Regions from separate parts of the Pseudoflavonifractor sp. MCC625 genome, predicted to be linked through region 3. Evidence: predicted binding sites of a transcription regulator. Region 3 holds the regulator's gene; each other region holds the start of a gene.
What was found. The regulator LexA, encoded in region 3, represses DNA repair genes until DNA is damaged. The targets are predictions, from matches to a motif close to CNAACANNTGTTNG.
Positions count from the first base shown of each region.

Region 1 (10,621 bases), on a different contig from region 3:
ATCGCCTTCCTGGTGGTCCAGCTTATTCAGGCCGGCGGCGGCCTTTCCAGCTCCCTCAAGGGACAGCTGGTCCCCATCTGCTGCTATGTGGTCATGGCGGTTTCCCTGAACCTGGTGGTGGGCGTCTCGGGCGAACTGAGCCTGGGCCACGCCGGCTTTATGAGCGTGGGTGCCTTCTCCGGCGTAGTGGCCTCGGTGGCCCTTCAGGACCTCATCCCCCTGGGCCCCGCCCGCCTCTTTGTGTGCATGCTCATCGGCGCGGTGTTTGCGGGGATCGCCGGAATCATCGTGGGCGTGCCGGTGCTCCGTCTGCGGGGCGACTATCTGGCCATTGTGACCCTGGCCTTCGGCGAGATCATCAAAAATATCATCAACTGCCTCTACATCGGCGTGGACGGGAATGGCCTGCATTTCTCGGTCACCAGTGAGATGGCCCTCAACCTGGCCGAGGGAGGTACGGCGGTCATCAAGGGGCCCATGGGAGCCACCGGATACGCCAAGCTTGCCACCTTCACCGCCGGTTTCCTGCTGGTCATCGTCTCCCTGGTGGTGGTGCTCAACCTGATCCACAGCCGGGCGGGCCGGGCCATTATGGCCCTGCGGGACAACCGCATCGCCGCCGAGAGCGTGGGCATCGGTGCCACCAAGTATAAGCTCATGGCCTTTGTCACCTCCGCGGTGCTGGCGGGTGCGGCCGGCGCTCTGTACGCCATGAATTACGGCTCCATCGCCGCCAAGAAATTTGACTTCAATACCTCCATCCTGGTGCTGGTCTTTGTGGTCCTGGGCGGTATGGGCAACATCCGCGGCTCCATCATTGCCGCCGCAGTGCTCACCGTGCTGCCCGAGATGCTTCGTGCGGTGGGCGAGTACCGGATGCTCATCTACGCGGTGGTCCTCATCCTGGTGATGATCGCCACCAACAACGCCACGATCCGCCAGTTCTTTGCCGAGAAGCTGCATGGAGCGCAGGAGGATGGTAAGATGAGCAGAAAGGGGGCGGCGAAATGAGCCGACTGGAAAAGCGACAGGTCACCAAGATGGTGCCTGTGCCCAGCCACTCCATCGTGCCGGAGCGGGACGTCGATAAGGCCCCCATCCTGGAGTGCAGCCATCTGGGCATCGATTTCGGCGGACTGACCGCCGTCAATGACTTCAATCTCACGGTGGGCCGGACCGAGATCGCCGGACTCATCGGCCCCAACGGTGCGGGCAAGACCACCGTCTTTAACCTGCTGACCAAGGTGTACCAGCCCACCCGTGGCACCATCCTCATCGATGGCAAGGACACCCACGGCATGAACACCGTCCAGGTCAACCGTGCGGGCATCGCCCGTACCTTCCAGAACATCCGCCTCTTCGACAAGCTGAGCGTGGAGGACAATGTAAAGATCGGCCTGCACAACCAAATCCGCTATCCCATGTGGAGCGGTGTGTTCCGTATGCCGGGCTACTGGAAGAAGGAGAAGCTGGCCCATGAGAGCGCTATGGAGCTGCTCCACCTCTTTGATATGGAGGGTCTGTCCAACCACCAGGCGGGCTCCCTGCCCTACGGCGCCCAGCGCCGGCTGGAGATCGTCCGGGCCCTGGCCACCAATCCCAGCCTGCTGCTCCTGGACGAGCCGGCGGCGGGCATGAACCCCTCTGAGACGGCCGACCTGATGGAGAATATCCTCAAGATTCGGGATACCTTCCAGATCGCCATCATGCTCATCGAGCACGATATGAACCTGGTCATGGGCATCTGCGAGGGTATCTGTGTGCTCAACTTCGGGCAGGTCATCGCCAAGGGTACCCCCGAGGAGATCCAGAACAATCCCAGGGTCATTGAGGCCTATCTGGGCAGCCAGAAGAAGGAGGGATGACGCCATGCTGAAGGTAGAGAACATCAATGTCTATTATGGCGCCATCCACGCCATCAAGAATGTGTCCTTTGAGGTCAACGACGGCGAGATCGTCACCCTCATCGGAGCCAACGGCGCAGGCAAGTCCACCACCCTTCAGACGGTGTCCGGCCTGCTCCACTCCCACACCGGCTCCATTGAGTTCATGGGGAAGAGCCTGGCGGGCATTCCGCCCCACAAGGTGGTCTCTCTGGGTCTGGCCCATGTGCCGGAGGGACGCCGGGTATTCCTCCAGATGAGCGTGGAGGAGAATCTGGAGATGGGTGCTTATACCCGTCCCAACAGCGAGATTGCCGACGGGATCGCCGACATCTACCAGCGCTTCCCCCGGCTGAAGGAGCGGCGCAAGCAGGTGGCAGGGACCCTCTCCGGCGGCGAGCAGCAGATGCTGGCCATGGGCCGGGCCATGATGTCCAAGCCCAAGCTCCTCATGCTGGATGAGCCCTCCATGGGCCTGGCCCCCATCCTGGTGGAGCAGATCTTTGACATCATCCAGGAGCTCAACCGGGCGGGCACCACCATCCTGCTGGTGGAGCAGAATGCGCAGATGGCCCTCTCCATCGCCCACCGCGGCTATGTGCTGGAGACCGGAAAGGTAGTCGCCACCGGTACCGGCGAGCAGCTGCTGGAGGATGAGGCGGTTAAGAAGGCATACCTGGGCGGCTAAAGACAGCGTACCCTTCTCTTTAATAAAAAAATGTGCGGCGAATTGTCAAAATACAATTCGCCGCACGTTTTTTAGTGGCAGAAAACGTATATGTTAAAAACAATTTATACTATACCCTCACAGAGCTACTTACCCGTTTTCCACTAGAACCTGTGATAAACCAGACCACTCCACCTACGAGCGAACTCAACAAACCAACGAGGCGCATGGTTGGCGCGTGGGCCCATGCCAAAAGCAAAAACTTTTCTACAGGCCCTAACTCACGGAGAGCGCTATCAACAATAGCCCCAAAAACTTCATTTACCAAATCACCATATGCCCCAGCGCCCATAGACTCCAGAATAAATGAAGGGAGTTCACCTTTTGAAAGCATCGCCCGGAGTGCATCCTTTGCCATAGATGAGGACAACTCTGTAAATTCGCCCATATCAGTCATGCTTGACGCAATTGCATAATCTCCAATTGCTATTATTGCAACAGCGCTTATAAATAACAGGGCTCCAATGATAAAAAGAACTGCTCCCAACATATGTACTCGTGACCGATTCATAGATACGTCCTCCTCTGCTTTTCAAGTGATTTTGTGCCTTGTGACCTACATTTTAAGGGAATATCCCTTAAAAGTAAATAAGGGATATTCCCTTAAATCATACTATCCATCGAGGTGATGGATATGTACTCGCGCATTCGCTCGCTCCGGGAGGACGCAGATTTGAAGCAAAAGGAAATGGCGGCCCTGCTCCACCTGCACCAGACAACCTATTCGGACTATGAGCTGGGGAAACTCAATGTCCCGGCACCGGTGCTGGTCCAGCTGGCCAAATTTTATGGCACCAGTGTGGACTATATCCTAGGGCTAACCAACCAAAAAGAACCCTATCCACCGGCATAAACGGGTGGAGATTTCCACTTTCCCGGCGGAAGAGATTGTGCTATGCTAAAAAACAGAGAGAAGCCAGTCTGGAAGGACGGATGTTCCATGCCCAATTATTTTGCACACCTGCTTTTTGGAGCGAAAATGCTCAAACAGCTGCCGGAAGAGGCTGCCGCGCCCATTCGGGCACAGCGGGAGGCCTTTAATCTGGGGTGCCTGGGACCCGACCCGCTGTTTTTTTACCGACCTGTGCTGCCCAACGCAGCCCGCCGGGAGGGCCTGGAGATGCACCATGAGAGCGCGGCCCCGGTGTTTGCCCGCCTGGCCCGGGCACTGGGGAGCGGCATACCCGAGGCGGAGGGATATGCCGCCGGATTCCTGTGTCATTTTGCGCTGGATGCCGCCTGTCACCCCTATGTGAATGCCCGGGCGGCGGAGGGGACGGTGGCTCACCTGGCAGTGGAGGCCGAGCTGGACCGCAGTCTGATGGAGAACCGGGGACTGCCTGCCCGGGGACAGGTCTATCTCCCCCCCATTCGGGAGGAGGCGGTATTTGCCGCGGCGGAGCGGGCCTATCTGTGGGCGGGAGCCGCCGAGGTGCGCCGAGGCTATGCCGCCATGCGGCGGGACAGCCTTATCTTTGCCCGGGGACATGGGACCCGTCTGGGAGTGACGGCCAACCGGATGGTGGCGCTCCTCCCGGGCCTGCCGGAGTCTGGAGGGGGTGATTCTCCCGTCCTCCTATCTGCCGGAGAGGGAGACCTTCTGCCGTGCACTGATCGACATTTTGCAGGGCGAGAGTGAAACCGCCGCGGAGAAATGGCTGGAATTCCGGCGGTATGTCCGGAATGGGGGGCGGCTCTCCCCCTGGTTCCACCGGGATTTTAACGGTAATTTCAAAGGGGAGGAGCAATCCCCGTCCTAACACGCGGACAACGCCGCAGCACCCTTAAAAGTGCTGCGGCGTTGTTTTTTCGATTCAGGTGGGAAGGGAAAGGGGAGGGGGTGAGACCGGCCGGCCGGCGGGAACGGGCTCATCCTCCTGGAATTCCGTCATGGTATTCCAGTAACGCTTTGGCATATGGCTCATACGGCAGCGGGGATTTTCCCGTCCCTCAATGGAGATCGTCGTATAGAACCGCCGCCAGAGGGCCCGGTAGCCCCGCTCTTCCTCTTTGGCCTCCCCCAGGGTGAACTGCTCCAGGGGCAGGATGGCCCAGCTGCCCTTCTGGTGAAAGAGGGCCTCCCGGTGGGTACGGTCGTAGATGAGGAAATCCTCGTCCGGATACCGGGCGCAGAAGTGGGGGCGCAGAAGGGGGAGCACCCGGTTTTTGGGCTCGATCTCCCCAGCCAGGACGCCGTCCAGATCGGAGAAGCGGAGGAAGCCCTTAAACAGGTGCACCTCGTTGCGCAGATAGCGCACCACCTTTTCCAGCGCGGCCACCCGGGGATCGCTCAAATCGTACCCGGCGGCCCGTCCCCGGGCATAGCCGTACCAGATGTAGTTCCACAGCAGCAGTTCCCGTTCCTCCGCGCAGGTGAGAAAGCCCAGGGTGACCAGCTCCCGGGCGGAGGGAGAGATCTTGCGGGCCAGGGAGAGATAGACCTGTCGGGCTTTGGACGGGTCGCTCTTCACCGGCCGTTCGGGGTAGAGGGAGATCCGGGGGTCCTCCGGCGTGGAGAAGGCGGCGGGGGCTTCCTTGTGGCGGTAGCTCTCATAGACACAGGTCAGGAAGCCGGAAAAGCTGCCGTCATAGGTATAGGATACCTGAGTCCAGGACATGACATACACCTCCAGAGATCACGTGACAGGGTCGAAGAGGGAGAGCTGCTCCGGCATGGTCTGGAACAGCATCGGGCGCTCCTGGGCGGCCAGATGGCCCAAAATCCGGTCGGGCCGCACCCGCAGTCCATCCAGCATCTTTCCCCCGCAGGTGAGGAAATACTGGGCCCGCTTCAGCACCACGCCCAGCCGCTTCAGGCCCTCGAAGGAGAGAGGGCCTGCCCGCCGGGCAGTCAGGATCCGCCGGGCGCTCTTCACGCCCACTCCGGGCACTCGGAGGAGGGCCTCATAGTCGGCAGTGCGGACCTCCACCGGAAAAAAGTCCATGTGCCGCAGGGCCCAGGTACACTTGGGGTCCACTCTGGGGTCCAGATTAGGATGAGACTCGTCCAGCAGCTCCTCCGCCCGGAAGTGATAGAAGCGCAGCAGCCAGTCGGCCTGGTAGAGCCGGTGTTCCCGCAGCAGGGGCGGGCGAAAGCTCTGGGGAGCGGGGAGAAGGCGGCTGTTGGACACAGGCATATAGGCCGAGTAAAAGACCCGCTTGAGCTGATAGCGGTCGTACAGACCCTGGGTGAGGGAGAGAATGTGCCGGTCGCTCTCCGGGGTGGCGCCGATGATCATCTGGGTGGACTGGCCGGCCGGGGCAAACCGGGGCGCTCCCCGGTACTGCGTCAGCTCCTGACGGGAGTGGGCAATGGAGTCTCGAATCTGGGCCATGGGGGAGAGGATGGCCGTCTTGGCCTTGTCCGGGGCCAAAAGGGCCAGACTCTGCTCAGAGGGAAGCTCGATGTTCACACTCAGCCGGTCGGAGAGCAGGCCCAGCCGGTGGGTGAGCAGAGGGTCGGCCCCCGGAATGGCCTTGGCATGGATATAGCCGCCAAAGCCGTACTCCCGCCGCAGCAGGGTAAGGGTCTCGATCATGCGCTCGGTGGTATAGTCCGCATCCCGGAGCACGGCCGAGGAGAGAAAGAGCCCCTCAATGTAGTTGCGCCGGTAAAAGCCTATGGTGAGCTCGCACAGCTCCCGGGGCGTAAAGGAGGCCCGGGGCACGTCGTTGGAGCGGCGGTTCACGCAGTATTGACAGTCGTAGGCGCAGACATTGGTCAGGAGCACCTTGAGCAGGGAGATGCACCGTCCGTCCGCCGAAAAGGAGTGACAGCAGCCCGACGCCATGGTACTGCCCAGCTTCCCGGGGCGGCCGCCCCGGCTCAGCCCGCTGGAGGTGCAGGCGGCGTCGTATTTGGCCGCATCGGCCAGGATGGTCAGTTTGTCCATAAGCTCCACAGGAATCCCTCCAAAATAGAACTGATGTACGAACATATTAGCATCGAACAGATGTTTTGTCAATGGAAAAACATGGTGTGTATGGGGGTATGAGGGGCGGAGGGAAGGGGGATACTGGAGGCAGCCTAAACAAGGAGTGGTTACCATGGAATGGACAGACAGTGAGACCAGGCATCATCTGATGCAGGCCTTTTTTATGGAGAGTCAGGCCCACAGCCGCTATGCCTTTGCCGCTCTCCAGGCCGAGCAGGGAGGCCTGGAGGTGGTACGGCGGTGCTTTGCCGCCGCAGCCGCCCAGGAGGAGGTCCATGCCAGGGCCTTTTACCGCCTCCTGGCCCCCTGTGCCGGGCAGATCCTGCCGCTGGAGGGCTGCTGTGCTGTAAGTGGAGGAGGGGGGATTTTAGCTATGCTCCGGGAGGCGGGGCAGAGTGAGCGGGAGGAATTTCAGCGCCCCTATACCCGGTGGGCCGAGGCGGCCCGGGGGGAGGGCTGTCCGGAGGCGGGGGCCCTGTTTGCCGCCGTGGCGGGGGCGGAGGCCCTCCACGGGGAGACCTTTGACCGTCTGGCCCAGGCGCTGGAGGACGGATGCCTCTTTGTGGCAGAGGAACCGGTAGAGTGGGTCTGTCTGGAGTGCGGCCATGTCCTGTGGAGCCGGGGGGCCCCGGCCCGATGTCCCGTGTGTTCCCGGCCCCAGGGATATTTCTGCCGCCGGGAGCACGGACCGTCCGCTGTGGATGGACAACATATCCAAAAAACCGATGCAGAACGGGAGTGTTATGCGTTAAAGTGACAAAGGAACGGGACACTTTCCCAAAAACATACCAATAAATACCGAATTATGGAGAAATGGTGGCAAAAAAGAGAGAAAGAGGGGCTTGACAGAGACAATTTCGGGGTGTAAAATACAGCCCAAGAACCAATTGTCGCGGGGTAACCCCGCTGCAAGGATAGAGGCGCGAAACAGCAAGAGTATCCGGTATCCACGGGCAGAGCACCCCGCCGGAGAAAGGGCGTTTCGCCGAAGGGCCGGACCTTTGCCTGGGGGCCGGTAACCTGGGCCGTTGGGAGAAGATCTCACGGACTGCCACATCATCTGTGTGGAGCGCTATCGTTGAGACAAGAGGGCATCATAAGTTTCGCCGTCTGATGCATTTTGTCGCCATGAACGCTTCCACCAGGAAGGTTCGTGGCGTTTTTTCTTATCCGGAAAAGACGCAAAACAAACTGACTGGAGGAACCAAACATGAGAAAGACTGTCACTGCCCTGTCCCTGAGCGCCGCGCTGGCGCTGACCCTGACCGCCTGCGGCGGCACCCCCACCCAGTCCTCTGCGCCCCAGGGCTCCGCGCCCCAGGCCTCTGCTCCGGTGAGCGCTGCTGCCGGTTCCGGTGTGGAGGACGGTGTCCTCACCGTGGGTATGGAGTGCGCCTACGCTCCCTATAACTGGACCCAGATGGACGACTCCAACGGCGCCGTGCCCATCAAGAACGTCCCCGGCAGCTATGCCAACGGCTATGACGTGATGATTGCCCAGAAGATCTGCGAGGAGAACGGCTGGGAGCTGGAAGTGGTCTCCACTGCCTGGGACTCCCTGACCCCCTCCCTCCAGAGCGGCACCATCGACGTGGCCATCGCCGGTCAGTCCATGACCGCCGACCGGATGGCCCAGGTGGATATGGCCGGTCCCTACTACTATGCGCAGATCGTGTGCCTGACTACCAAGGACAGCACCTACGCCTCCGCCCAGGGCATTGCTGATCTGGCCGGCGGCAAGGGCACTGCTCAGACCGGCACTATCTGGTATGACACCTGTCTGCCCCAGATCCCCGATGCCCAGATCCAGCCCGCCGCGGAGACTGCCCCCGCCATGGTGATGCAGCTCCAGACCGGCACCGTGGACTTTGTGGTCACCGACCTGCCCACCGCCAACGGCGCTGTGGCCAAGGACGAGAACCTGGTGGTCCTTAACTTCGCCGGCACTGAGGGCGACTTCCAGTTCGCCAGCGAGGAGGAGCGGGCCGAGAACGTGAACATCGGCATGTCCGTGGCCAAGGGCAACACCGAGCTGCTGGACGCGATGAACAGCGTGCTCTCCACCATGACCGAGGATGACTTCAACACCATCATGGACCAGGCCATCGCCGTGCAGCCTGAGGTTTAATATATGGAACGTTTTATGCAGCTGGGCCAGGATGTGGCCCTTTTGCTGGGGGCCTATTGGAAACAGTACCTGAGCGGCCTGGGCAACACCCTCGCCCTGGCCATCATCGCCACGGTGATCGGCTGTGTCATCGGTCTGGCCTGCGGCATTCTCAATACAATCCCGTGCAGTCCCCATGATCCCATGCCCAAGCGGGTGCTGCTGCGGCTGGTGCGCATCCTGGTACGGATATATGTAGAGGTATTCCGGGGTACGCCCATGGTGCTCCAGTCGGTGTTCATCTACTATGGTCTGCCCTATTTCTCCAATAACACCATGCGGTTTGACAACATCTGGACCGCGGCCATCCTGATCGTGTCCATCAACACGGGCGCCTATATGGCCGAGTCGGTGCGGGGCGGTATCCTCTCCATTGACCCGGGCCAGACCGAGGGGGCCAAGGCCATCGGCATGACCCATGTGCAGACCATGCTCCACGTGATCCTGCCCCAGGCCTTCCGCAACATCCTGCCCCAGATCGGCAACAACTTCATCATCAACATCAAGGACACCTCCGTGATGTTCATCATCGGATTTACCGAGCTCTTTGCCGCCCACCGGTATATTACTGGCGTGAATCTGATGTACTTCCCCTCCGCTGCCATTGAGATGATCGCCTATCTCACCATGACCCTGATTGCCTCCGCCCTGCTGCGGCTGTTGGAGAAGGTCCTGGACGGCTCGGACAACTATGAGCTGGTGCAGACCGACTCCCTCACCATGACGGCGGGCACCTACAATCATCCCGCCAAGGGCAGCCCCTTTGACGAGCGGAGCAAGGAGCAGCGGGAGCGCGTTGAGCAGGAGCTCAAGTTTGGACGGAACAGGGGGGATCGCTGATATGAGTATGGAAGCCATTCTGGAGGTCAAGCACCTCTCCAAGGCCTTTGGAAAGCATCAGGTGCTCCGGGACATCGACTTTACGGTCCGCCCCGGTGACGTGACCAGCATCATCGGCGCCTCCGGCTCGGGTAAGTCCACCCTGCTGCGGTGCATCAATCTGCTGGAGACCCCCAGCGCCGGAGAGATCCTCTTCCACGGAAAGGATATTACCGGACGGGGTGTGAACGCCCCCGCCTACCGGACCAAGGTGGGCATGGTGTTCCAGTCCTTTAACCTTTTCAACAATATGACCGTGCTGGAGAACTGCATGGTGGGCCAGACCAAGGTGCTCAAGAAGAGCCGGGAAGAGGCCAAGGCCAACGCCATGAAGTACCTCAAGAAGGTGGGCATGGATCCCTATGTCCATGCCAAGCCCCGCCAGATTTCCGGCGGCCAGAAGCAGCGTGTGGCCATTGCCCGTGCCCTGGCGATGGAGCCCGAGGTCCTGCTCTTTGACGAGCCCACCTCCGCCCTGGACCCGGAGATGGTGGGCGAGGTGCTCTCGGTCATGCGGGACCTGGCGGATGAGGGTATGACCATGCTGGTGGTCACCCACGAGATGGCCTTTGCCCGGGACGTGAGCAACCATGTGGTGTTCATGGCCGACGGCGTCATCTGCGAGGAGGGAGAGCCTCAGGAGCTCTTTGCCCATCCCAAGCAGGATCGCACCCGGGAATTCCTCTCCCGCTTTATGGCAAAATAAAGAGAAGAACGAGAAGAGACCGTTACAGATTTCTGTAACGGTCTCTCTTTTTTTATGGGATTTTTCGGATCTAAGTACGCTTTACGGAGCCATATATTCGACAAAGTGCATAAGCATCATGGCCACCTGCGCACGCGTGGCCTTGCCCTGAGGGGCCAGTGTGCTGGAGTCCGTACCGGAGATCAGGCCGGCATCGACCGCCCAGGACATGGCGTCGGATGCCCAGACGCTGACATCCCCGCAATCACGGAAGCCGGAGAGGGCATCCTGGGGGGCAGGGCTGCCTGCATACCGCCAGAGCATTGCGGCCAGCTGCTCCCGGGT
Region 1 covers NZ_WQOJ01000004.1:57,415-68,035, forward strand. The annotation lists gene GPK94_RS00300 (branched-chain amino acid ABC transporter permease) at 1-1,011, shown strand, start outside; gene GPK94_RS00305 (ABC transporter ATP-binding protein) at 1,008-1,865, shown strand; gene GPK94_RS00310 (ABC transporter ATP-binding protein) at 1,870-2,571, shown strand; gene GPK94_RS00315 (hypothetical protein) at 2,681-3,121, opposite strand; gene GPK94_RS00320 (helix-turn-helix transcriptional regulator) at 3,245-3,463, shown strand; gene GPK94_RS00325 (zinc dependent phospholipase C family protein) at 3,506-4,249, shown strand; gene GPK94_RS00330 (TIGR03915 family putative DNA repair protein) at 4,425-5,228, opposite strand; gene GPK94_RS00335 (putative DNA modification/repair radical SAM protein) at 5,247-6,512, opposite strand; gene GPK94_RS00340 (ferritin family protein) at 6,658-7,302, shown strand; lysine riboswitch at 7,453-7,628, shown strand; gene GPK94_RS00345 (transporter substrate-binding domain-containing protein) at 7,756-8,673, shown strand; gene GPK94_RS00350 (amino acid ABC transporter permease) at 8,677-9,552, shown strand; gene GPK94_RS00355 (amino acid ABC transporter ATP-binding protein) at 9,554-10,297, shown strand; gene GPK94_RS00360 (S-layer homology domain-containing protein) at 10,379-10,621, opposite strand, start outside.
Region 1: the regulator LexA is predicted to act here: its motif matches at 6,557-6,570, upstream of GPK94_RS00335 (putative DNA modification/repair radical SAM protein).

Region 2 (10,621 bases), on a different contig from region 3:
GATGTGCCCCGTCAGGCGCTGAGCATGGGCATCAAGAACATTATGCAGGCCCGCCGGATCCTGATCGTGGTCAGCGGTGCGGCCAAGGCCGACATCGTGTACAAGGCCTTCTGCGGCCCGGTCACCAAGGAAGTGCCCGCCTCCATCCTCCAGCTCCACCCCGATGTGACCCTGGTGGGCGATAAGGAAGCGCTGAGCAAACTGGTAGAGGCAGGTGTTCCCGTATGCGGCTGACCGGAGCAAAGGTATTTGACGTCCAGAACGGCTTTGTTTCCCGGGATGTGTGCATTGAGGGAGAACTGCTGGCCGACCACAGCTCCGACGGGAAGAGCGCCGACCTGTCCGGGTACTATCTGATCCCCGGTCTCACCGACGTGCATTTCCACGGCGCCAAGGGCCATGATTTCAGCGATGCGGATCCCGAGGGCCTCCAGGTCATGGCCGACTATGAGCTCTCCCGGGGTGTCACTCAGATCTGCCCCGCCGGCATGACCCTGCTGGAGGAGCAGCTCATCAAGGTCTGCAAGAACGCGGCCCAGCATCGGAAGAACAGCAAGAGCGGCGCTCTGCTGTGCGGCGTCAACCTGGAGGGGCCCTTCCTCTCCCGGGCCAAGAAGGGCGCCCAGAACGGCGATTGGCTCCATGAGCCCGATGTGGCCATGCTCCGCCGCCTGGAGGAGGCCTCCGAGGGTCTGGTGAAGCTGGTCTCGGTCGCCCCGGAGGAGCCCGGCGCGCTGGAGTTCATCAAGGAAGTCGCCGACGAGGTGACGGTCTCCATCGCCCACACCACCGCCGACTATGATACCGCCATGGCGGCCTATGCCGCCGGCGCCCGGCAGGCCACCCATCTCTTCAACGCTATGCCGCCCTTTACCCACCGGGCACCCGGCGTGGTGGGCGCGGCTTTCGACACCCCCGAGTGTATGGCTGAGCTGATCTGCGACGGCGTCCACATCCACGCCAGCGTGGTGCGGGCCGTGTTCCAGCTCTTTGGGACCAAGCGGGTCATCCTCATCAGCGACACCATGCGGGCCGCCGGTATGCCCGATGGGGACTATACCCTGGGCGGTCAGCCGGTCCAGGTCAAGGGCAAGTACGCCACGCTGGAGGACGGCACCCTGGCCGGCTCGGTCACCGACCTGATGAACTGCATGAAGACCGCCGTCTCCTTCGGGATCCCCCTGGAGGACGCGGTCCGGGCCGCCGCGGTGAACCCCGCCAAGGCCATCGGCATCTACAGCCGCGTGGGCAGCATTGAGAACGGCAAGCTGGCCAACCTGGCCGTGCTGGATGAAAATCTGGAGCTCAAGGCCGTCTTCCTCAAGGGTGAACTGGTCCACGGAACTGTATAAAAGCACAAAAATATCCTTGCAAAAGGCTTGATTCTCTGGCATAATAGAGACAGCGGCGCGGCTGCGCCACCATTCCAGCCACCCTCTCCTACTCCATTTCCATAGGGGAGGGTGAGCGGTAAAAAAGGAGGAAATCCGCCGGACCGGCGGTGCGGCAGTGTGGAGACCTGCCGTAACGTCCCTGGAGTTTTGCTCTCCATGGACGAGGGAGTGCTTGCGGAGGCATCGCTCCTACGGTCCTCAACCTATGGCAACTGTCAGCCTGAAGAATGTCAAGAAGATCTACGACAACAAGGTCACCGCGGTGCACGACTTCAACCTGGAGATTGCGGACAAGGAGTTTATCGTCCTGGTCGGCCCCTCCGGCTGCGGTAAGTCCACCACCCTGCGGATGATCGCCGGCCTGGAGGATATCTCCGAGGGCGATCTCCTCATCGGCGACAAGCGCATGAACGATGTGGAGCCCAAGGACCGCGATATCGCCATGGTCTTCCAGAGCTACGCCCTGTATCCGCACATGACCGTGTATGAGAACATGGCCTTCTCCCTGAAGCTGCGCAAGCTGCCCAAGGCTGAGATCGACAAGCGGGTGAAAGAGGCGGCCGAGATCCTGGATATCACCCAGTACCTCCAGCGCAAGCCCAAGGCCCTCTCCGGCGGCCAGCGCCAGCGCGTGGCCATCGGCCGCGCCATCGTGCGTGAGCCCCAGGTCTTCCTGATGGACGAGCCGCTGTCCAACCTGGACGCCAAGCTCCGTAACCAGATGCGTGCCGAGATCATCAAGCTCCGTCAGCGCATCAACACCACCTTTATCTACGTGACCCATGACCAGACCGAGGCCATGACTCTGGGCGACCGTATCGTCATCATGAAGGACGGCTTCATCCAGCAGATCGGCACGCCTCAGGAGGTCTTTGATCATCCCGCCAACATCTTTGTGGCCGGCTTCATCGGCATGCCTCAGATGAACTTCTTCGACGCCAAGCTGGAGAAGAATGGCGACCAGTATGTGGTCCGCTGCCAGGGCGCTGTGATCACCCCCGGTGAGAAGATCCAGGCCGGCCTGAAGGCCCGGAACGTGGCTCCCATGGACATCACGCTGGGCGTGCGTCCTGAGCACATCTCCTTCGTATCCGAGCCCTCCGAGACCAGCGTCAAGGGCGTGGTGGACGTGTCCGAGATGATGGGCTCCGAGGTGCACCTGCACGTCAATGCCAGCGGCAAGGACGTGGTGCTGCGTGTTCCCACCACCGACCTGCCCGAGGAGCATCGCGGCGGTATCAACTATGGTACCCAGGTCCACTTCACCTTCCGCAATGACCTGCTGCACCTCTTCAACCCCGAGACCGAGGCCAACCTGCTGGCTCTGGAGTAATAGAGGCGGGCGGACTGCGCGTCTTTCAAAAGTGACTGTGTGTTGAGAAATGAGGACCCTGGCCCACTGGGCCAGGGTCCTTTTTACATTTTGGTTTAATCCAGAAAGACCGTCTCAGCCGCCACACGGGTACAGCCCGCCGGGGCATAGCGCCAGTAGGCCATGCGTCCCTCTGTGATGAAATAGGGGAGGGGGGCAGGTGGCTCCGGAGGCAGATGGTCGATGATGAGAAGCTTGATCTTCATGCGGTCGGGGGCAATGGACTTGAGAAAGACCGACACCCGCTCCCCCTCCGTGAGGTCGGTCCGCGCCTCGGCCAGCCCGGAGAGGTTGGGGGTGAGCTCAATAAAGGCACCGTACTCCTTGATCCCCCGCACGATACCTGGTACCGTCATGCCCGGGTGAAAGGGGCGTACATTTTCCGCCCAGGTGCCCAGCAGCTCCTTGTGGGTGAGGTAGATGCGCTCCCGCTGGGGGTCTATGTCCAGCACCACCGCATAGATGGACTGTCCGATGGTAAAGCGCTGTCCCGGATGGGAGATGCGGGAGACTGAGATATTTTCGATGCCGATCATGGAGGTGACCCCGCAGCCCAGGTCCACGAAGGCCCCGAAGGGCTCCAGGTGGGTGACCACGGCGGGGAGTACCATGCCCGGCCGGGCCTGGGTGAGCAGCAGGTCCAGAGCCATGCGCTGGGCTCTGCGCCGGGAGAGGATGGGCCGCCCGCCCGCCTCCGGTATGGAATCCACCAGGAAGGACACCGGCCGCCCGACCCGGGAGAGGATGGCGATGTCCCGGGTGGTCCCCTCCGCGATGCCCAGGGCGGCCTCGGTCCGGGGGATGGTGGCCAGGCGGCCGTTTCCCAGGGAGACCGTCAGGTTGTGTTCGGCGTCACAGAGCAGTGCGGTCCCTTCCAGTACGGTCTTTGTTTCCATGGCACGGCGCAGTCCCTCCGGCGAGGAACAGGCGGCACGGTTCTCTGGCGTGTGCAGGCGATGGCCCTCAGGCAGGAAAAAGCGTGTCAAAACGACCAGATCCTTTCAATATCCAATAGGGGTCTATAGAGCACTATATGCGCCCCGCAACCCGGAATTGACAGAAAAGAACGGGGAATTTATAATAATACCTACGGCTGTGTGGCCGGGAGGCCACGAGAATGGGGCTTGCGTCCGCCCGCCTCATGGGATATAATAATGTAGCGAAGTAAAGTAATAAATGGAGAGGATGAACTGCCATGGATGTACGGGTGGGCGATGTGCTGGAGCTGAAGAAGCAGCACCCCTGTGGAAGCCGGGAATGGCTCGTCCTGCGGGTTGGCATGGATTTCAAGCTGCGCTGCGCCGGCTGCGGACATGAACTGATGCTCCCCCGCAGCAAGGTGGAGAAGAATATCAAAAAAATCAAGCGGAATGAGGGGCCGGAGACATGAAAGAATTTTGGAGCAGCCGCATTCGGGACATGGTCCCCTACACGCCGGGGGAGCAGCCCAAGGACCGGACGTTCATCAAGCTCAACACGAATGAAAATCCCTATCCGCCCGCGCCGCGGGCGCTGGAGGCGGCAAAACAGGCCGTGGGGGAGGGGCTGCGCCTGTACCCCGATCCGGAGGCCGGGCAGCTGCGCGCCGCACTGGCGGCCTATCACGGGGTGAAGGCGGAGCAGATTTTTGTGGGCAACGGCTCGGATGAGGTGCTGGCCTTCTGCTTCCAGGGGCTCTTCGATCCGGCGCGGGCCATTTGCTTTCCGGATATCTCGTACAGCTTTTACCCGGTCTACGCCGGACTCTTTGGAATCCCTTACCGGGAGATCCCCCTGCGGGAGGACTTCACCATCCCGGTAGAGGAATTTTTGGGGAACAACGGCGGCGTGATCCTGCCCAATCCCAACGCCCCTACCGGCATTGCTCTGCCTCTGGCGGAGGTGGAGCGGCTGGCCGCAGGCAATCCCACCGCCGCGGTGGTGGTGGACGAGGCCTACGTGGACTTCGGGACAGAGTCAGCCCTCTCCCTGCTGGGCCGGTATCCCAATCTGCTGGTGGTGCGCACCATGTCCAAATCCCGCTCTCTGGCAGGAATGCGGGTGGGATATGCGGTGGGCAGCCCCAATCTCATCGCTGCCCTCAACTGCGTGAAAAACTCCTTTAACTCCTACACCCTGGACCGGATCGCCCTAGCGGCGGCCCAGGGCTCGGTGGAGGACGAGGCGTATTTCCAGGAAAACCGCCGCCGCATCATGGACACCCGGGAAAAGACGGCCGCCGCTCTGGAGGAGCTGGGCTTCCGGGTCTGTCCCTCCCAGGCCAACTTTCTCTTTGTCTCCCATCCGGAGCGGGGAGGGAAGGAGCTGTTGGACACCCTGCGGGCACAGGGCATCCTGGTCCGCTGGTGGGGTAAGCCCCGCATTGAAGACTATCTGCGGATTACCATCGGCACCGAAGAGGAGATGGAGCAGCTGATCCAGGTCCTGCGTCAGACACTCGGCCGTGACAAAGCACAGAAATAAGGAGGAAATCCCTTGCGTTACGAAGGAAATATCTACCGTCCCCCCGGAGAGTGGCGGAGCTATCTGCTCCAGGTCACCGTGGGGTGCTCCCATAATAAGTGTACCTTTTGCAGCATGTACAAGGACAAGCAGTTCCACATCCGCCCCATGGCCGATATCTTTGAGGACATCGAGATGGCCCGGGCCTACTATAATCGGATGGGCCGGCCGGTCAAGCGGGTCTTTCTGTGCGACGGCGACGCCGTCATTATGCGGACTGAACAGCTGCTGGCCATCCTGAAAAAGCTCTATGATACCTTCCCGGAGCTGGAGCGGGTCACCGCCTACGCCGGTCCCCGCTCGGCCCTGACCAAGACCCCGGAAGAGCTGCGTGCTCTGCGGGAGGCCGGACTGTACCGGGTCTATCTGGGGGTGGAGACCGGCTCGGATGAGCTGCTTCACACCATCAAGAAGGGTGTGGGCGCGCAGGAGATGCTGGAGGCCGGCATCCGCCTGCGGGAGGCAGGCCTGGACCTGTGGGTCATGGTCCTGCTGGGACTGGCCGGTCCCGGGGAGCCCTCCCGCCGGCACATCCTGGCCACGGCGGAGATGATGAACCAGATGAAGCCCCGCCATCTCTCGGCCCTCACCTATATGCCTGAGCCGGGCACCGAGATGGGGGAGCAGGTGGAGCGGGGAGAGTTCCAGCTCATCACCGGGCCCCAGGCCCTGGAGGAGACCCGTCTCCTGCTGGAGCACCTGGACGTGGACCCGCTGCACTTTACCTGCGACCACGCTTCCAACTATCTGCCCCTCAAGGGTGGTCTGCCCGAGGACCGGCAGGCCATGCTCTCGGCCATCGATCTGGCCCTGGAGGACCAGGAGCTGCTGCGTAGCGAATACGGCCGCGGACTGTAATCGATTGAAAAACGCTTCCGGACAAAAGTCCGGAAGCGTTTTTGTCATAGTGGAACCTGGGGATCCGAGGGTGGGGTTTCTCCTGTTACGGAGGAGGCCAGGGAGAGGGCGTCGTGTCCATATTTTCGGCGGACCTGATCCACTGCCCGCTCCAGCCGCTCCAGCCGGTCCCGGCGGGGGAGGGAGTCGGCGGAGAAAAAATCCAGCTGTTCGGCGGCCTCGTCCTCCGGGATCAGGTGCTGGGCCGTGACCGTGAGGGCCCGCACCGGGGCCTCCGCCCGCCAGACACCCCGGAGCAGGGCAAAGGAGGCGTCCAGCAGCTCCCGGGTGACAAAGGTGGGGGCGTTCAGCCGGCTCTGGCGGCAGATGTCCCGGAAGGAGGGGTCCCGGATCGTGATCTGGACGGTGGTACACTTGAGACCCACCTCTCGCAGCCGCCCGGCCACACTGTCGCACAGGAGGGCCAGTCCGGAGCGGAGTTCCTCCCAGCCCACCAGATTGTGGGGGAAGGTGATGCCGTTGCCCACCGACTTGGGGGGCGGCATATCCCGCAGCGGGACCACGGGACTGTGCTCCCGGCCGCTGGCATAGGCGTGAAGGGTCACGCCCTGACGGCCCAGGACCCGCACCAGAGCCTCCCGGTCAAATTGGGCCAGATCCCCGATGGTGTGTACGCCGTACTGCTCCAGGGTCCGGGCGGCGGCCCGGCCCACAAAGATGAGATCGGTGACTGGGAGGGGCCAGAGCAGCGTGCGGAAATTTTCGGGGGAGATGACGGTGGTGGCGTCCGGCTTCCGGTAGTCGCTCCCCATTTTGGCAAAGATCTTGTTGAAGGAGACCCCTGCCGAGAGGGTGAGCCCGGTCTCCCGGCGGACTACGGAGCGGATCTCATCGGCCACCGCCTTTCCGTCGCCGCCAAAGAGGTGGAGGGAGCCCGTCATGTCCAGCCAGCTCTCGTCAATGCTGAAGGGTTCCACCAGATCGGTATAGCGCTCATAGATGGCGTTGACGGCCCGGGAAAAGTGCCGGTATTTCTCCCGGTGGGCAGGGAGGAGGATGAGCTGGGGACATTTGCGCCTGGCCTGCCAGATGGTCTCGGCGGTCCGGACCTGGAAGCGCTTGGCGGGCTCATTTTTGGCCAGGATGATTCCGTGGCGGCTCTCCGGATCGCCGCAGACGGCCACCGGTTTTTCCCGGAGCTCCGGGTGGTCCAGAAGTTCCACCGAGGCGTAGAAGCTATTGAGATCACAGTGCAGAATGACCCGGTCCATGGCGCTCCCCCCTTGTTGTTCTGGATTCTATTATAAGAGATTCCGTGTCCCATGTCAAACGAATGTTCTATAACAAAAAAAGAGATGCCGGTCCCTTTTTGGGGGGACCGGCGTCGGGATTTTAGAACTGGTTGTAGTGGGCCCGCTCCTCAAAGGACTTGCGGGGCTTGGGCTCGCCCACCTCGGCGGGAACGCCCAGGGGGAGAATGGTGCGCACCGTTTTTCCCTCGGGAACGTGGAGGAGGGAAGCGATGGCCGCACAGGCGGCGGGGGCCTTGGTCATGCCGTCCATCCAGACAGTGGCATAGCCCAGGGCGGTGGCAGCCAGGAGCATATTCTCCACGGAGGCGGCATAATCCTCCACCTCAAAGGCCATACCGCAGGGGGCCACCACGTGCTCACTCAGCACCACCAGGATGACGGGAGCCGTCTGGGTGGCGGGGGTGGAGAGGACCTCGGAGATGCGCTTGCGCAGGTCGGGATCGGTGACCACCACAAAGGACGTGGTCTGGCAATTCTGACCGGAGGGGGCCTGGATACCGGCCTCTACGATCTTGCGGACATCGGCGTCTGGCACGGGCTGGTCCAAAAAGGGCGTCCGGTGGCTGTAACGCTTGGCAACAGTTTCAAAGAATTCCATACAATCACCTCATGACAGAAGCGGCAGTGCCGCATTTGGATACATCCATTTTATACCTTTTTTCTGCAAAATGCAAATAAAAATCTCGGAGGGCCCGGTAAAACCGGACCCTCCGTCTGCTTAGCTATTGAGATACTGCTTCACCAGCTCCTGAAGAAGCTCGTCCCGATCCACCTTGCGGATCAGCGCACGGGCGTTGTTATAGTTGGTGATATAAGTGGGATCTTCCGAGAGGATGTAACCCACGATCTGATTGATGGGGTTATATCCTTTTTCCTGCAGAGAATTATAGACAGAGGTCAGAATGTCCTTGATCTCCTGATCCTTCTCATAATTGAGACTGAATCTGCGTGTATAATCCGTATGCATGACAATCACACCTCCTTATGCTTCTGTCCCCTATTTTAACTGAAAAAACGCGGAGTGTAAAGGGGCCAGACCAAAATTCACGAAACATTAAGAAGTAGTTTGTGGAATAGAAGGCGGTTTATTCTGTTCAGCGGAGCACGGCGCCCAGCTCGGTTTCCAGGGCTTTCAGGATGGCGGCCACATCGGCGTCGGCCTCCTCGGCGGTGAGGGAGCGGTCATCGGCACGGAGGACCAGGCTGAAGGCCACCGATTTCTTGCCCTCGTCTACGCCCTTGCCGCGGTAGATATCAAAGAGGGTGACCTCCTTGAGCAGACCCTTGGCGCCCCGACGGATAGAATCTTCCAGCGCGCCTACGGTAACGGCCTCGTCGCACACCACGGCGATGTCACGGGTGACGGCGGGGAACTTGGGCAGGGGCACATACTGGGGATCGGCCCCCTTGGCGGCAAAGAGAGCGGGGAAGGAGAGCTCCGCACAGTAGAGCTCGGCGTCCACCCCGTAGTTCCGGGCGGTGAGGGGATGGATCTGACCCAGCACGCCCACCTCTCGGCCGTCCACCAGGACCCGGGCACAGCGTCCGGGATGGTAGGAGGGGTTATCCGACACGGCCTCATAGGTCACATGCTCGGCCCGGATCGAGGAGAGGAGGGAATCCACCGCACCCTTGAGGGTGTAGAAGTCCATTCCGCCGCCGTAGGCGCCCAGGGAGAGGACCTTGGGCTCGTCGGCCATGCCATCCTCCCGCTGGAAGTAGACCCGGCCCAGCTCATACAGGCGGGCGGACTTGTTGCGGTAGTTGTAGTTGCGGGTCAGGATCTCCAGCATGGAGGGGAGAATGGTGGTGCGCATGATGGAGGTATCCTCGCCCAGGGGGTTGCAGATGCGCATGGAGGCACGGCGGGGATCGTCGGGCGCCCAGCGGATCTTGTCATAGTAGGTGGGGCTGATGAAGGAGTAGGTGATGATCTCGTCATAGCCCAGGCTGCGGCAGGTCTGGCCCAGAGAGCGCTCTAGCTCCTGCTCGGGAGAGTAGCCGCCCCGGGTGGTCTGACCCCGCATGAGGGTGGTGGGGATGTTGTTGTAGCCGTGGAAGCGGGCCACCTCTTCGGCCAGATCGGCCATAGCCTCCACATCGCCGCGCCAGGAGGGGACAGTGACCATGCCGTCCTCCACTCCAAAGTCCAGCTTCTTCAGGATGGAGACCATCTCCTCGCCGGAGATCTCGGTGCCCAGCAGGGCGTTGATCTTGTCGGGCTCCAGGGGGAGAACACGGGGGTGGGGCACATAGTTGAGGATGTCGATGACCCCGTCCAGCACTTCGCCGGCCCCCAGCAGCTCCACCAGCTCACAGGCACGGTCCACGGCGGGGAGGGTGTTCATGGGGTCCAGGCCCTTTTCGAACTTGGCGCTGGCCTCGGTGCGCATGCCCAGGGCCAGAGCGCCCTTGCGGATGCAGGTGCCGTCGAAATTGGCCGACTCGAAGACCACGTCCACCGTGTCGGAGACGATCTCGCTGTTCTCACCGCCCATGATGCCGGCCAGGCCCACGGCGCGATGCTCGTCGGCGATGACCAGGTGATTGGCGTTGAGCTTGCGGACCTGTCCGTCCAGAGTGGTGAGCTCCTCACCCTCGCTGGCCCGGCGGACAATGATCTTGCCGCCCTTCACATAGCGGTAGTCAAAAGCGTGCATGGGCTGGCCGTACTCCAGCATCACATAGTTGGTGATATCCACGATGTTGTTGATGGGACGCACGCCCATGGCGCGCAGCCGCTCCCGCATCCACTTGGGGGAGGGACCGATCTTCACGTTGCGGACCATCCGGGCGGTGTAGCGGGGGCACAGGTCGGGATCGGGGGTCTCCACATCCAGCAGCTCGATCAGATTGCCGGGGCCGCCGCCCTTCACCACGGGGGTGTGGAGGCGCAGGGGCGCGCCGTAAGTGGCGGCAACCTCCCGGGCCAGGCCGATGACGCTGAGGCAGTCGGGGCGGTTGGGGGTGATCTCAAACTCCACCACCGAGTCGTCCAGACCGATGATACCCTTGATATCGTCGCCCGGCTTGCACTCCTCCCGGAGGATGAAGATGCCGTCGGGGATGCAGTGGGGGAACTCCGCCTGCTGCGCGTGGAGATCCTCCAGCGTGCAGATGGAGCCGGACTTGGTGTTGTAGGCCACCAGATCCGCCTCGTGGAGGTTGGGGCAGGCCGTCGT
Region 2 covers NZ_WQOJ01000030.1:232,971-243,591, forward strand. The annotation lists gene nagB (glucosamine-6-phosphate deaminase) at 1-234, shown strand, start outside; gene nagA (N-acetylglucosamine-6-phosphate deacetylase) at 225-1,352, shown strand; gene ugpC (sn-glycerol-3-phosphate ABC transporter ATP-binding protein UgpC) at 1,567-2,727, shown strand; gene GPK94_RS08465 (S1 RNA-binding domain-containing protein) at 2,823-3,752, opposite strand; gene GPK94_RS08470 (DUF951 domain-containing protein) at 3,962-4,156, shown strand; gene hisC (histidinol-phosphate transaminase) at 4,153-5,229, shown strand; gene GPK94_RS08480 (radical SAM protein) at 5,242-6,126, shown strand; gene dinB (DNA polymerase IV) at 6,171-7,397, opposite strand; gene GPK94_RS08490 (nitroreductase family protein) at 7,519-8,037, opposite strand; gene GPK94_RS08495 (IreB family regulatory phosphoprotein) at 8,158-8,406, opposite strand; gene pheT (phenylalanine--tRNA ligase subunit beta) at 8,534-10,621, opposite strand, start outside.
Region 2: the regulator LexA is predicted to act here: its motif matches at 7,453-7,466, upstream of dinB (DNA polymerase IV).

Region 3 (10,621 bases):
TGTATATTATGCTGTATATGACTTATTTTCCGTCATTATAAAAATAAAAAGTTTTTATATTTTTATTTTTTCTTCATTTAATATAGAAAAGTATCTCCATTCTGTGGTATACTATATGATATTAATAGAAGAGGAGGCCAACTCATGTATCCCGTTGGATCGTTGCTTGTGTACGGCCGGAACGGCGTCTGCCGTGTCCGGGAGATCGCCACAAGGCCCGGCAATGGAGAGGCCCCTGAGCGGCTCTATTACACGCTCAAGCCGCTCTATACCACCGAGACCATCATCATCCCTGTGGACACCAAGGTCGCGCTGCGCCCTGTGCTGACCCGGGGACAGGCCGAGGAACTGGTGCGCAGCATTCCCTCCATCGAGACTGAGGCCATCCGCATCACCAGTCTCCCCGCTCTGTCCCGCTATTATCAGGATGCCTATCAGACCTCCGACTGTGTGGAGCTCCTCCGCCTCATCAAGAGCATTCATGAGAAAAACCGCTCGGCCACCGACAACGGGCGTAAGCCCGGCAAGCTGGATGAGCGCTATCTCCGTCTGGCTGAAGATCAGCTCTACGGTGAGCTGTGCGTCGCCCTGGATTTGGAACGGGAAGAGGTCCCGTCCTATATCCGCGAGGTGCTGGCCAGCGCCTCCTGATCCGCCGCACATGCAGAAAGCCCCGCTCTCGAAAACGAGAGCGGGGCTTTTTTGTTCCGGGCTCAATAGCGCCCATACTGGAGGGTGGTATCAAACCACGCCTCCAGATTCTCCTCTTTGTAGTGGTCCAGCACGATGGAGCAGTCCATCAGGAAGCCGCCGCCGGAGGCGCAGGTGTCCAGCAGGCGCCGGGTCTCGTCCACCACCTCGTGGGGCTTGCCGTAGAGCAGGAGGGAGGTGGGGAGGTTGCCGCAGATGCAGGCGGTGTCGCCCAGCACTGCCTTGGCCCGGGCGATGTCCACCTGCTCGAACATGTAGATGACCTTGCCCCGGGGGACCTCCCGCAGGACTTCCAGGCGGGTGTCATACTTGCCCTCGCAGAACACATAGGGGATCATGCCGCAGTCGATGATCTCCTCCATCACCCGCCGCAGGGAGGGCCAGTAGAAGGTGCGGTAATCCTCCAAACTCATGAAGTCGTCCGTGCCGCCGTGGAGGGGCATAAAGCAGTACTTGGAGCCGGTGTTCTTCAGGCGGCGCACGTTCTGCAGGGCGTACTCCGTCATGATGTCGATGGCCGCCGTCACCTTCTCCGGGATCTCATAGAGGTCCATGGGCACATTCAAAAAGCCCCGGATGTTGTCGGCCAGCATGTCATAGGGGGCGTTCTGCCCCGCCAGCGCACCCAGAGGGGTCTGACAGGCCAGGGCGGTCTCCCGCAGGAGGGCGGAGTTCCGCTGCCACTCCACCGCCTGCTCTCCGGCGAACATGAGGGTCAGAAGGGCCTGCCGGACCTCCGGATCGGCAAAGGCCGCCATGGATGCATAGTGACCGAACTCCACCACCTCGTGGAAGTTCAGCTTGGCCAGCCCCGCCAGCTTCTTGTGCTTGCGGGGAAAGACCTTGGTCATGCAGAAGTGAGAGGGGTCCCGGAGGAACTCGTCGTACTCGTCCTCCTCCATATAGGTGCCGTCTACGATCTGGAAACCCTGGTTCAGGGGCACGCCGCAGGTGGCGCCCGGCCAGCGGATGGCGGTAGTCCCTAGGGTCTCCATCATGGGGATGGGGTAGCCCGAGCCGGCCCAGAACAGGTCGCAGGGATAGGTCTGCAAAAATTTCTCCACACCAGGCCGGAGAAGACGGGCGTCGTTGAGCGCCTCATACCGGTCAATGCCGGCGGTCTGGGCGTAGGCCATGCCAATCTTAGGGGCCATGGGGACCCGGTCGCCCTCCCGCAGGGCGACGGCCGCATCCACCCGGGCGATGCGCTGTTCCAGGTTATTTTCCGTTGTCAATACCATGGGGTGCTCCTCTCAGTCGTCCTTGTGTGTGACCCGGTGCTTGGTGCCATCGGGCTCTACGATATAGGTATTCTCCAGCTGGCCCACCAGGTTGGCCCGCACCGAGGCGATATAGGCCCGGCGGAGGATGTCCCGCTCCTCCACCTCCGCGGGGGTGAGGCCCTCCGGCGTCTTCGCCTTACGGGCCAGCTCATTGATCCGGTCGATCTGCGCTTGTGTAATCATAAGGGATGTTCCTTTCTTCGTTGGGTTGGGGGGAGGGGATTACAGATAGCGCTCCAGCACCACCATGATCCGGCCTTTTTTGGAACGGCCGCCCAGCTCCCGGACGGCGGCCTTGCCCAGTCCCCGGCAGGAGAGCACGTCCCCTTCTTCCACCGCCTTGTCGGCCTTGGTGCACTCCCGGTGGTTGAGCTGTACCCGCCCCGCGGAGATAAAGTCCGCCGCCTTGCTCCGGGAGGTGGAAAAGGCGCAGGCCACCAGGGCGTCCAGCCGGGGGGTGGCCACCGTGTCCCGGATGGTCTTGATGCGCACCTCCGGCGGAGAAATCTGGGAGAGGGAAATGGGTCCCGTCTTGAGGCGGGTCCGTCCGGCGCTGTCCAGATGGAGGAGCAGGTAGTCCGCCAGCTCTTCCAGCACCAGCACATCACAGCTCTCCGGTCCCACCAACAGGTCGCCCACCTTCTCCCGGGTGATCCCCTGGCCCAGGATGGCCCCCAGGATGTCCCGGTGGGTAATCCCTCCGTCGGCGTTATAGGTACAGCGCAAGGCCTTCACCGGCCCCTCATCCGCCATGGCCAGGGTCAGGGCATCCTCCGGCTCCTGCCAGTCGGGGAGGAAGAGACAGATGGTCCGCTCCGCCCCCGGGTACCCGCCGAAGAACAGGTGAGGGGGATGGCCGTTGGCCGCGATCAGGTTTTCCACACTGACCCGCTCCGCTGGGGATAAAAAGCCGGTGGCCGCCGGGATGTTCTTGCGCCGGGCGGTCTCCAGCTTGTCCAGGGCCCGGGCCAGGAGGAGCCGCTCCTCCCCGTCCCGGGCCAGCTTGTCCAGTTGTTCGGTTTTGGTCATGGCTCTCTCAGCTCCAGCTCCACGGGGCAGTGGTCGCTGCCCATCACCTCGGGCAGGATGCGGCTGTCGGCGATCCGCTCCCGCAGGCGGTCGGAGACGATAAAATAGTCGATTCTCCAACCCGCGTTCTTTTCCCGGGCGTGGTACATATAGGACCACCAGGAGTAGGCCCCCGTCACCTCGGGATAGAGCCAGCGGAAGGTATCGGTGAAGCCGGCGGAGAGCAGCTCGGTCATCTTACCCCGCTCCTCATCGGTAAAACCGGCGTTGCCCCGGTTGGATTTGAAGTTTTTCAGGTCGATGTCCTGATGGGCCACATTCAGGTCCCCGCAGAGGATGACCGGCTTTTGCCCGTCCAATCCCTTCAGATAGGCGCGGAAGGCGTCCTCCCACTCCATGCGGTAGGCAAGGCGGGTCAGCTCCCGCTGGGCGTTGGGGGTATAGCAGCACACCAGGAAGAAGTCCTCATACTCGGCGGTGATGACCCGCCCCTCCGTGTCGTGCTCCGGCATGCCGATGCCGTAGGTGACAGAAAGCGGCTCCTTCCGGGTAAACACGGCGGTACCGGAATAGCCCTTTTTCTCCGCCGAGTTCCAGTACTGATGGTAGCCGGGCAGCTCCAGCTCGATCTGATGGGGCTGGAGCTTGGTCTCCTGCAGGCAGACCACATCCGCGTCCGCCTGGTGGAAAAAGTCCAGAAAGCCCTTGCCCAGGCAGGCGCGCAGTCCGTTGACGTTCCAGGAAATCAGTTTCAAAGATCAGTCCTCCCGCCCGCTCAGGGCACGGCCCAGGTGGGGCAGAAAACGCAGCACCAGGGGAATATAGGTGGCCACAAAGAGGACCGCCGCCCCCAGCGCGGCCCACTTGCGCCCCCGCTTGGGAACGGCCAGGCCCAGCAGCATTCCCATGGCGCACAGGCAGAACTTGACCAGGGCCATGTCTCTCCAGTCCATCTCGGCAATACAGGCATTTCCGGCTTCCAGCAGACGTTTCATCGTGCTCCCTCCAGTTCCAGTAGTTTTTCTTTCAGGTCCAGCCCCCCGCCGTAGCCGGTGAGCTTCCCCGATGCACCGATTACTCGGTGGCAGGGGATAAAAATGGGCAGGGGATTGCGGTGATTGGCCTGCCCAACGGCCCGCACCGCCTTGGGCTTTCCGATCCCGGCGGCCACCTGGGCATAGGAGCGGGTCTCGCCGTAGGGGATGCGCCTCAGCTCGGCCCAGACGGCCTGCTGAAAGGGGGTTCCCATGGGGTCCAGGGGCAGGTCAAAGGAGTGCCGCTCCCCCCACAGATAGGCCAGAATCTCGTCACGGCCCTTCGAGAGCAGGGGCGTCTCCCGGCTGACCAGGCGTGGGATCCCCTCTCCGGGGAGGAAGAGGCGAGTCAGCGCGCCTTCCTCCTCCGCCAGGGCCATCTGCCCCAACGGCGTATCAAACACCAGGAATTCCATGGCTTAATACCGCCGCACCACGGCCACTACTTTCCCCAGGATCTGGGCAAAGGTGCCATCAATGGGCTCGTAGTCCGGGTTCTCCGGCATGAGCCAGGTCTTTCCATCCTTCCGGCGGAGGGTCTTGACCGTGGCCTCATCCTCAAAGAGGGCCACTACGATCTCGCCGCTGCGGCACTCCTGCTGCCGGTGGACCACCACCAGGTCCCCGGGGAGGATGCCCGCACGGAGCATGGATTCTCCCCGCACCCGCAGGGCAAAATACTCCCCGGCGCGGCCGCCGGTATCAAAGGTGAGATAGTCCTCCACGCACTCCTCGGCCAGAATGGGCGCGCCGGCCGCCACATTGCCCACCACGGGCACCCGGTCGGGCCGGGGATCCAGCTCCTCCAGGACCGGATGGGCGGGCGCACCTACCACGGTGATGGCCCGGGTCTTGCCCTCGGCCTTCGTGATGAGTCCCGCCCCTTCCAGTCCCTTCAGGTGGAAGTGGACGGTGGAGGGGGACTTGAGTCCCACTTCTTCGCCGATCTCCCGCACCGATGGGGGATACCCGTGCTCGGCCTGGAAGGCGATGATAAATTCATAAATCTGCTGTTGCTTGGGGGAAAGCGCCTTCATGGCAGGTCCCTCCTGTTCTATTCGACTGCTCCCCGCACCGATGCGGGGAGAACCTAAATCCTTATCTGGTGCTATTTTATCATACCCCCACCCAAAACGCAAACGTGCGTTCTAAGCGTCTCGGTTTTGGCAGCCCTTTGGTTGTCATAAAATTTTTACAATTTTTTGGTTGACAAATCGATTTTGCCTCCGTAAAATAAGTAAGCCCCCTAATCATTAGTATGCTGATGATCTGGGACTCTTTCACCGGACGGGAGGTGATCTCGATTGAAACCCAACTGTAAAATGCCTGGTATCCTGTTTCACGCCCTGCACCGGGCCCATCAGAAACGGGCTCAGGCACAGCTCAACGCCGGCGGTCTGGAGGATCTGGGTTCTCCTCCCATGCTCTTTCTGATCCGCCACTGGAGCGAGCAGGGGAAGCTGGCCTCTCAGAAAGAATTGGCCGATGCCCTGCACGTCACGCCGGCCACCGTGGCCATGTCCCTCAAATCCCTGGAGCGGAGCGGATATGTGGAAAAGAGGGGAGACCCCTCCGACCAGCGGTGCAAGCGGATCGCGATCACCCCAAAGGGGAGCCGGGCCGTTGAGCAGTGCTTTACGATCCTGGGGCAGGTGGATGAGCAGATGTTCGACGGGTTCTCCCCCGAAGAACAGGAGCAGCTCAACAGCTACCACCGCCGGATGCTCCGCAACCTCCGCGGCAGTGATTTTCAAGGCCCGGATGACTTCTGTTAGGAAAGGATGGAACAAGAAGGTATGTTTCGAAAACTGCTTCCATACCTGGGTGAGTACAAGAAATACGCCATACTCACCCCGCTGATGGCGATCCTGGAGGTGGCCTGCGAACTGGCTCTCCCCCGGCTCATGGCCGCCATCGTGGATGTAGGCATTGTCAATCAGGATCTGGCCTACATTCTTCAGACCGGCCTGGGTATGCTGATCCTGGCCATGTTCAGCATGACCTGCGGCATGTTCTGCGCCAAATTCGCCGCAATCAGCGCCCAGGGTTTTGGCGCCAATCTGCGCCGTGGCCTCTTCAATCAGATCCAGGAATTTTCCTTTGCCGACATTGACCGCTTCTCCTCGGCCTCCCTCATCACCCGCACCACCAACGACGTCAACGCCATTCAGATGATGGTGGCTATGGCCCTGCGGATGCTGGTGCGGGCCGTGGTGATGCTGGTGGCCGCTCTCGCGGTGGCTATCACCATCAATGCCCAGCTTACCCTGGTCATGGCGGTCATCATTCCGCTGATGGCGCTGGCCATCGGCCTGCTCATGCGCACGTGCAGCAAGCTCTTTGACCGCATGCAGCGGCGCATCGACGCCCTCAACAACACCACCCAGGAGAACCTGGTGGCCATCCGGGTGGTGAAGGCCTTCGTGCGGCAGGTCCATGAGAAGGCCAAGTTCAAGAAATCCAATGACGAGCTGACGGCCGCCACCATGAAAGTGGATATGACCGTGGTCCTCATCCTGCCCATCATGACTCTGAGCATGAACGCGGCCACCACCGCCGTGCTCTACATCGGCGGCGGCCAGGTCATGGGCGGCACCATGCTCATCGGCGATCTGAGCTCCTTTATCACCTACATCTTCCAGATCCTGATGAGCGTCATGATGCTCTCCATGAGTCTGCTCCAGCTCTCCCGCGCCATCGCCTGCGCCCGGCGCATCGACGAGGTGCTGGAGACCCGCCCCTCCATCCGGGACGGCGCCCGGCGGCCTCTGCCTGCGGGCTATGTGCCCAAGGCGGAAGAGCGGGACCTCTATCTGGAGGCTCCCCGGGGCGAGGTGGAGTTCCGCAACGTCTCCTTCAAGTATCAGGCTCAGGGCTCGGGCGACGACGTACTGGAGGACCTGAACTTCCAGGTAAAGCCGGGTGAGTTCCTGGCCATCGTGGGCGGCACCGGTACCGGCAAGTCCTCTCTGGTCAACCTGATCCCCCGGTTCTACGATGTGACCGAGGGCGCGGTGCTGGTGGACGGCGTGGATGTACGTGAATATCCCCTGGATGAGCTGCGCGCCCGCATCGGCATGGTGCTCCAGAAAAACGTGCTCTTCTCGGGTACCATCCGGGAGAACCTCCTGTGGGGCCGTCCCGACGCCACCGAGGAGGAGATGATCCAGGCCGCCAAGAACGCCCAGGCCTACGACTTTGTCATGAACCTGCCCGACGGCTTTGACACCATGCTGGACCAGGGCGGCACCAACGTCTCGGGCGGTCAGAAGCAGCGGCTGTGTATTGCCCGGGCCATGCTGCGCCATCCCTCCATCCTGATCCTGGACGACTCCACCTCCGCCGTGGACTCGGCCACCGAGGGTCTCATCCGTGCCTCCTTTAAGGAAAACCTGGCGGGCACCACCGTGATCATCATTGCCCAGCGCATCTCCTCGGTGCAGTATGCCGACCGGATCCTGGTCCTGGATGACGGCCGGATCAACGGCATCGGCACCCATGAGGAGCTCATGGCCACGAACCAGATCTATCAGGAGATCTATCAGTCTCAGCAGGAAGGAGTGAAGGAGTAATGGCCAATACACACGGCGCGCCCCGGCGGGGCCCGGGAGCCCACGGCGGCTTTGAAAAGCCCAAGGACCTGAAGCGGACGGTCTCCCGCCTGCTGGGCTACCTTACCAAGCGGAAGTGGCCTCTTTTTCTGGTGCTGGTGTGCCTGCTGCTCTCGGTAGGCACCAACATTGGCGGCTCCACCTTCATCAACCTCATCATCATCAACAACATCGCCTACGGCGGCTATACCGGCCCCATGGACCTCCTTGTGGATATCCTCAAGCTGGTTGGCATCTATCTGGTGGGCGTGGTGGCGGTCTACGCCCAGTCGGCCATCATGGTCCAGCTGGCCCAGCGGGGCACCAACCGCCTGCGCAAAGACCTCTTTGACCACCTCCAGACCCTTCCGCTGTCCTACTTCGACAAGCACACCCACGGCGAGCTCATGAGCCGCTTCACCAACGACGCCGACTATGTCCAGATGGCTCTGGAGCAGAGCCTGGTCTCCCTGGTCTCCAGCGCTATCATGTTCGTGGGCATCGTGGTGGTCATGCTGGTGGTGAGCCCTCTGCTCTTCCTGGTATCTGTTCTGACTCTGGGCTCCACCTTCCTGGTCTTCAAGGTCTTCGGCGGACGCAGCCGCCGGTATTACAAGAAGCAGCAGGATGCCCTGGGTGATGTCAACGGCAACATCCAGGAGATGATCGAGGGCCTCAAGGTGGTCAAGGCCTTTACCCATGAGGAGCAGGCCAAGGAGCAGTTCCAGGGCCTCAATGAGACCTACCGGGATGCGGCTACCAACGCCAGCTTCTATTCCACCGCAGTCATGCCCATCTCCATGAACATTATGAACGTGGGCTATGCCCTGACCGCCGCTTTCGGCGGCGTGCTCTCCCTGCTGGCCGGGTTCAAGCTGGGCTCCTTTACCCTGTATCTGGGCTACTGCCGTCAGGTGGGCCAGCCTCTGAGCCAGATCTCCCAGCAGCTGACCACCATTCTCTCCGCCCTGGCGGGCGCCGAGCGCATCTTTGACGCCATGGACGCCCAGCCCGAGGAGGACCAGGGCGTGGTCACCCTGGTCCCGGCCGAGAAGGACGCCAACGGCACTCTCTCTGCTCACACCGGCTCCGGCCGTCCCCACACCTGGGCCTGGAAGACGCCCCGCACCGCCGCCATGTCCCTGGTTCCCGTCCTCCGGGAAGAGGGGAACCTCATCGAGCTGGGGCAGGCCGTCCGGGCAGGGGAGGGGCTCAAGCTCCTGCCCCCCCATCAGGATTCGGAGGAGAGCCTCTGGGTGCGGGTGGAGGCCGACGGGGCCCTGACTCCCATCGCCGACCTGTCCCTGCTCTCTGCACACGGCTGGGCCTGGAAATACGCCGATCCCAACGGTAAGACCACCCTCCACCTCATCCGGGGCACGGTGCGCAATGTGCCCGGCGAGGACTACTACCTCACCGAGCTCAAGGGCGCGGTCCGCTTCACCGATGTGGATTTCTCCTATGTGCCCGGAAAGCGCATCCTGAAAAAGATCAATGTCTACGCCAATCCGGGCCAGAAGATCGCCTTCGTGGGCTCCACCGGCGCGGGCAAGACTACCATCACCAACCTCATCAACCGCTTCTATGAGATCGAGGGCGGCATGATCACCTTTGACGGCATCAACGTCCAGTCCATCCGGAAGGACGATCTCCGCCACGCCCTGGGCGCGGTGCTCCAGGATACCCACCTCTTCACCGGCACCATCATGGACAACATCCGCTATGGCCGGCTGGACGCCACCGATGAGGAGTGCATTGAGGCCGCCAAGATTGCCAATGCCCACTCCTTCATCCGCCGCCTGCCCGACGGGTACAACACTTTCGTCACCGGCGACGGCGGCAACCTGAGCCAGGGCCAGCGGCAGCTGCTGGCCATTGCCCGGGCGGCGGTGGCCGATCCCCCGGTCATGATCCTGGACGAGGCCACCTCCTCCATCGATACCCGGACCGAGGCCCTCATCGCCCAGGGTATGGACGCCCTGATGGAGGGCCGCACCGTCTTCGTCATTGCCCACCGCCTCTCCACCGTGCGCAATTCCGACTGCATCGTGGTCATCGAGCACGGCGAGATCGAGGAGAAGGGCTCTCACGAGGAGCTTCTGGAGCAGAAGGGACGCTACTACCAGCTCTACACTGGACAGTTCCAGCTCTCCTGAGCCGATCTTTTTTCCGGCCCCCGGTACGGGGGCCGGATTTTTATTTACAGGAGCAAGCCTCCATGATAAAATTTGACAAAAGGAGGGGCTTCCCATGCATTGATGGTATGTTTCACCGCAGATATCATCCATTTATGTGGTATGTATAGGTCGGTTGAAGGAGGTGGCCCCTGTGAGTAAGCGGACCATCGGATATATCGTCTACTATGTCCTCTTTGCACTCTTCGCCATTTACGGCACCGTGAAGCACTGGCCCATGCAGATCTTTGTGGCCATCATCCTGCTGGTGGAGATCCTATGCTGTGTGGGTACGGATGGCACCATGAGCAACCTGAGCTATTACACCAGAAGTCCCACCGTCGCTTCCGAAGCCCCACCCCCTAAACGGGATATTTCCAGTCTGCCCTTTGTCTCCTCTCTGTTAATCCTCCTGCCGCCCATCCTGTATTTTGTGATTTACACGGTGGTGTGGTGCCTGCTGTAAGGGGTTTGGCGGCCCCCGGCTCTCTGAGAGAGCCGGGGGCTTTTTTGCACGCAGCCTTGTGTTTTGCCCCGGTATCCAGTATAATAGATAGGCTAATTTCGTATTTTCACACCGAAAGGACGTCTTTGATATGAAGCTCGGCATCGTGGGTCTCCCCAACGTGGGCAAATCGACCCTCTTCAACGCCATCACCAACGCCGGCGCGGAGAGCGCCAACTACCCCTTCTGCACCATCGACCCCAACGTGGGCGTGGTGGCCGTGCCCGACGCGCGGCTGGACTGGCTCTCGGACTTCTACAAGCCCAAAAAGACTACCCCCGCCGTCATCGAGTTC
Region 3 covers NZ_WQOJ01000048.1:189,920-200,540, forward strand. The annotation lists gene GPK94_RS15255 (CarD family transcriptional regulator) at 145-651, shown strand; gene GPK94_RS15260 (uroporphyrinogen decarboxylase family protein) at 714-1,952, opposite strand; gene GPK94_RS15265 (DUF896 domain-containing protein) at 1,965-2,174, opposite strand; gene GPK94_RS15270 (YlmH/Sll1252 family protein) at 2,217-3,023, opposite strand; gene GPK94_RS15275 (exodeoxyribonuclease III) at 3,020-3,778, opposite strand; gene GPK94_RS15280 (permease of phosphate ABC transporter) at 3,782-4,018, opposite strand; gene GPK94_RS15285 (methylated-DNA--[protein]-cysteine S-methyltransferase) at 4,015-4,473, opposite strand; gene lexA (transcriptional repressor LexA) at 4,477-5,094, opposite strand; gene GPK94_RS15295 (MarR family winged helix-turn-helix transcriptional regulator) at 5,362-5,832, shown strand; gene GPK94_RS15300 (ABC transporter ATP-binding protein) at 5,854-7,629, shown strand; gene GPK94_RS15305 (ABC transporter ATP-binding protein) at 7,629-9,803, shown strand; gene GPK94_RS15310 (hypothetical protein) at 9,976-10,287, shown strand; gene ychF (redox-regulated ATPase YchF) at 10,418-10,621, shown strand, end outside.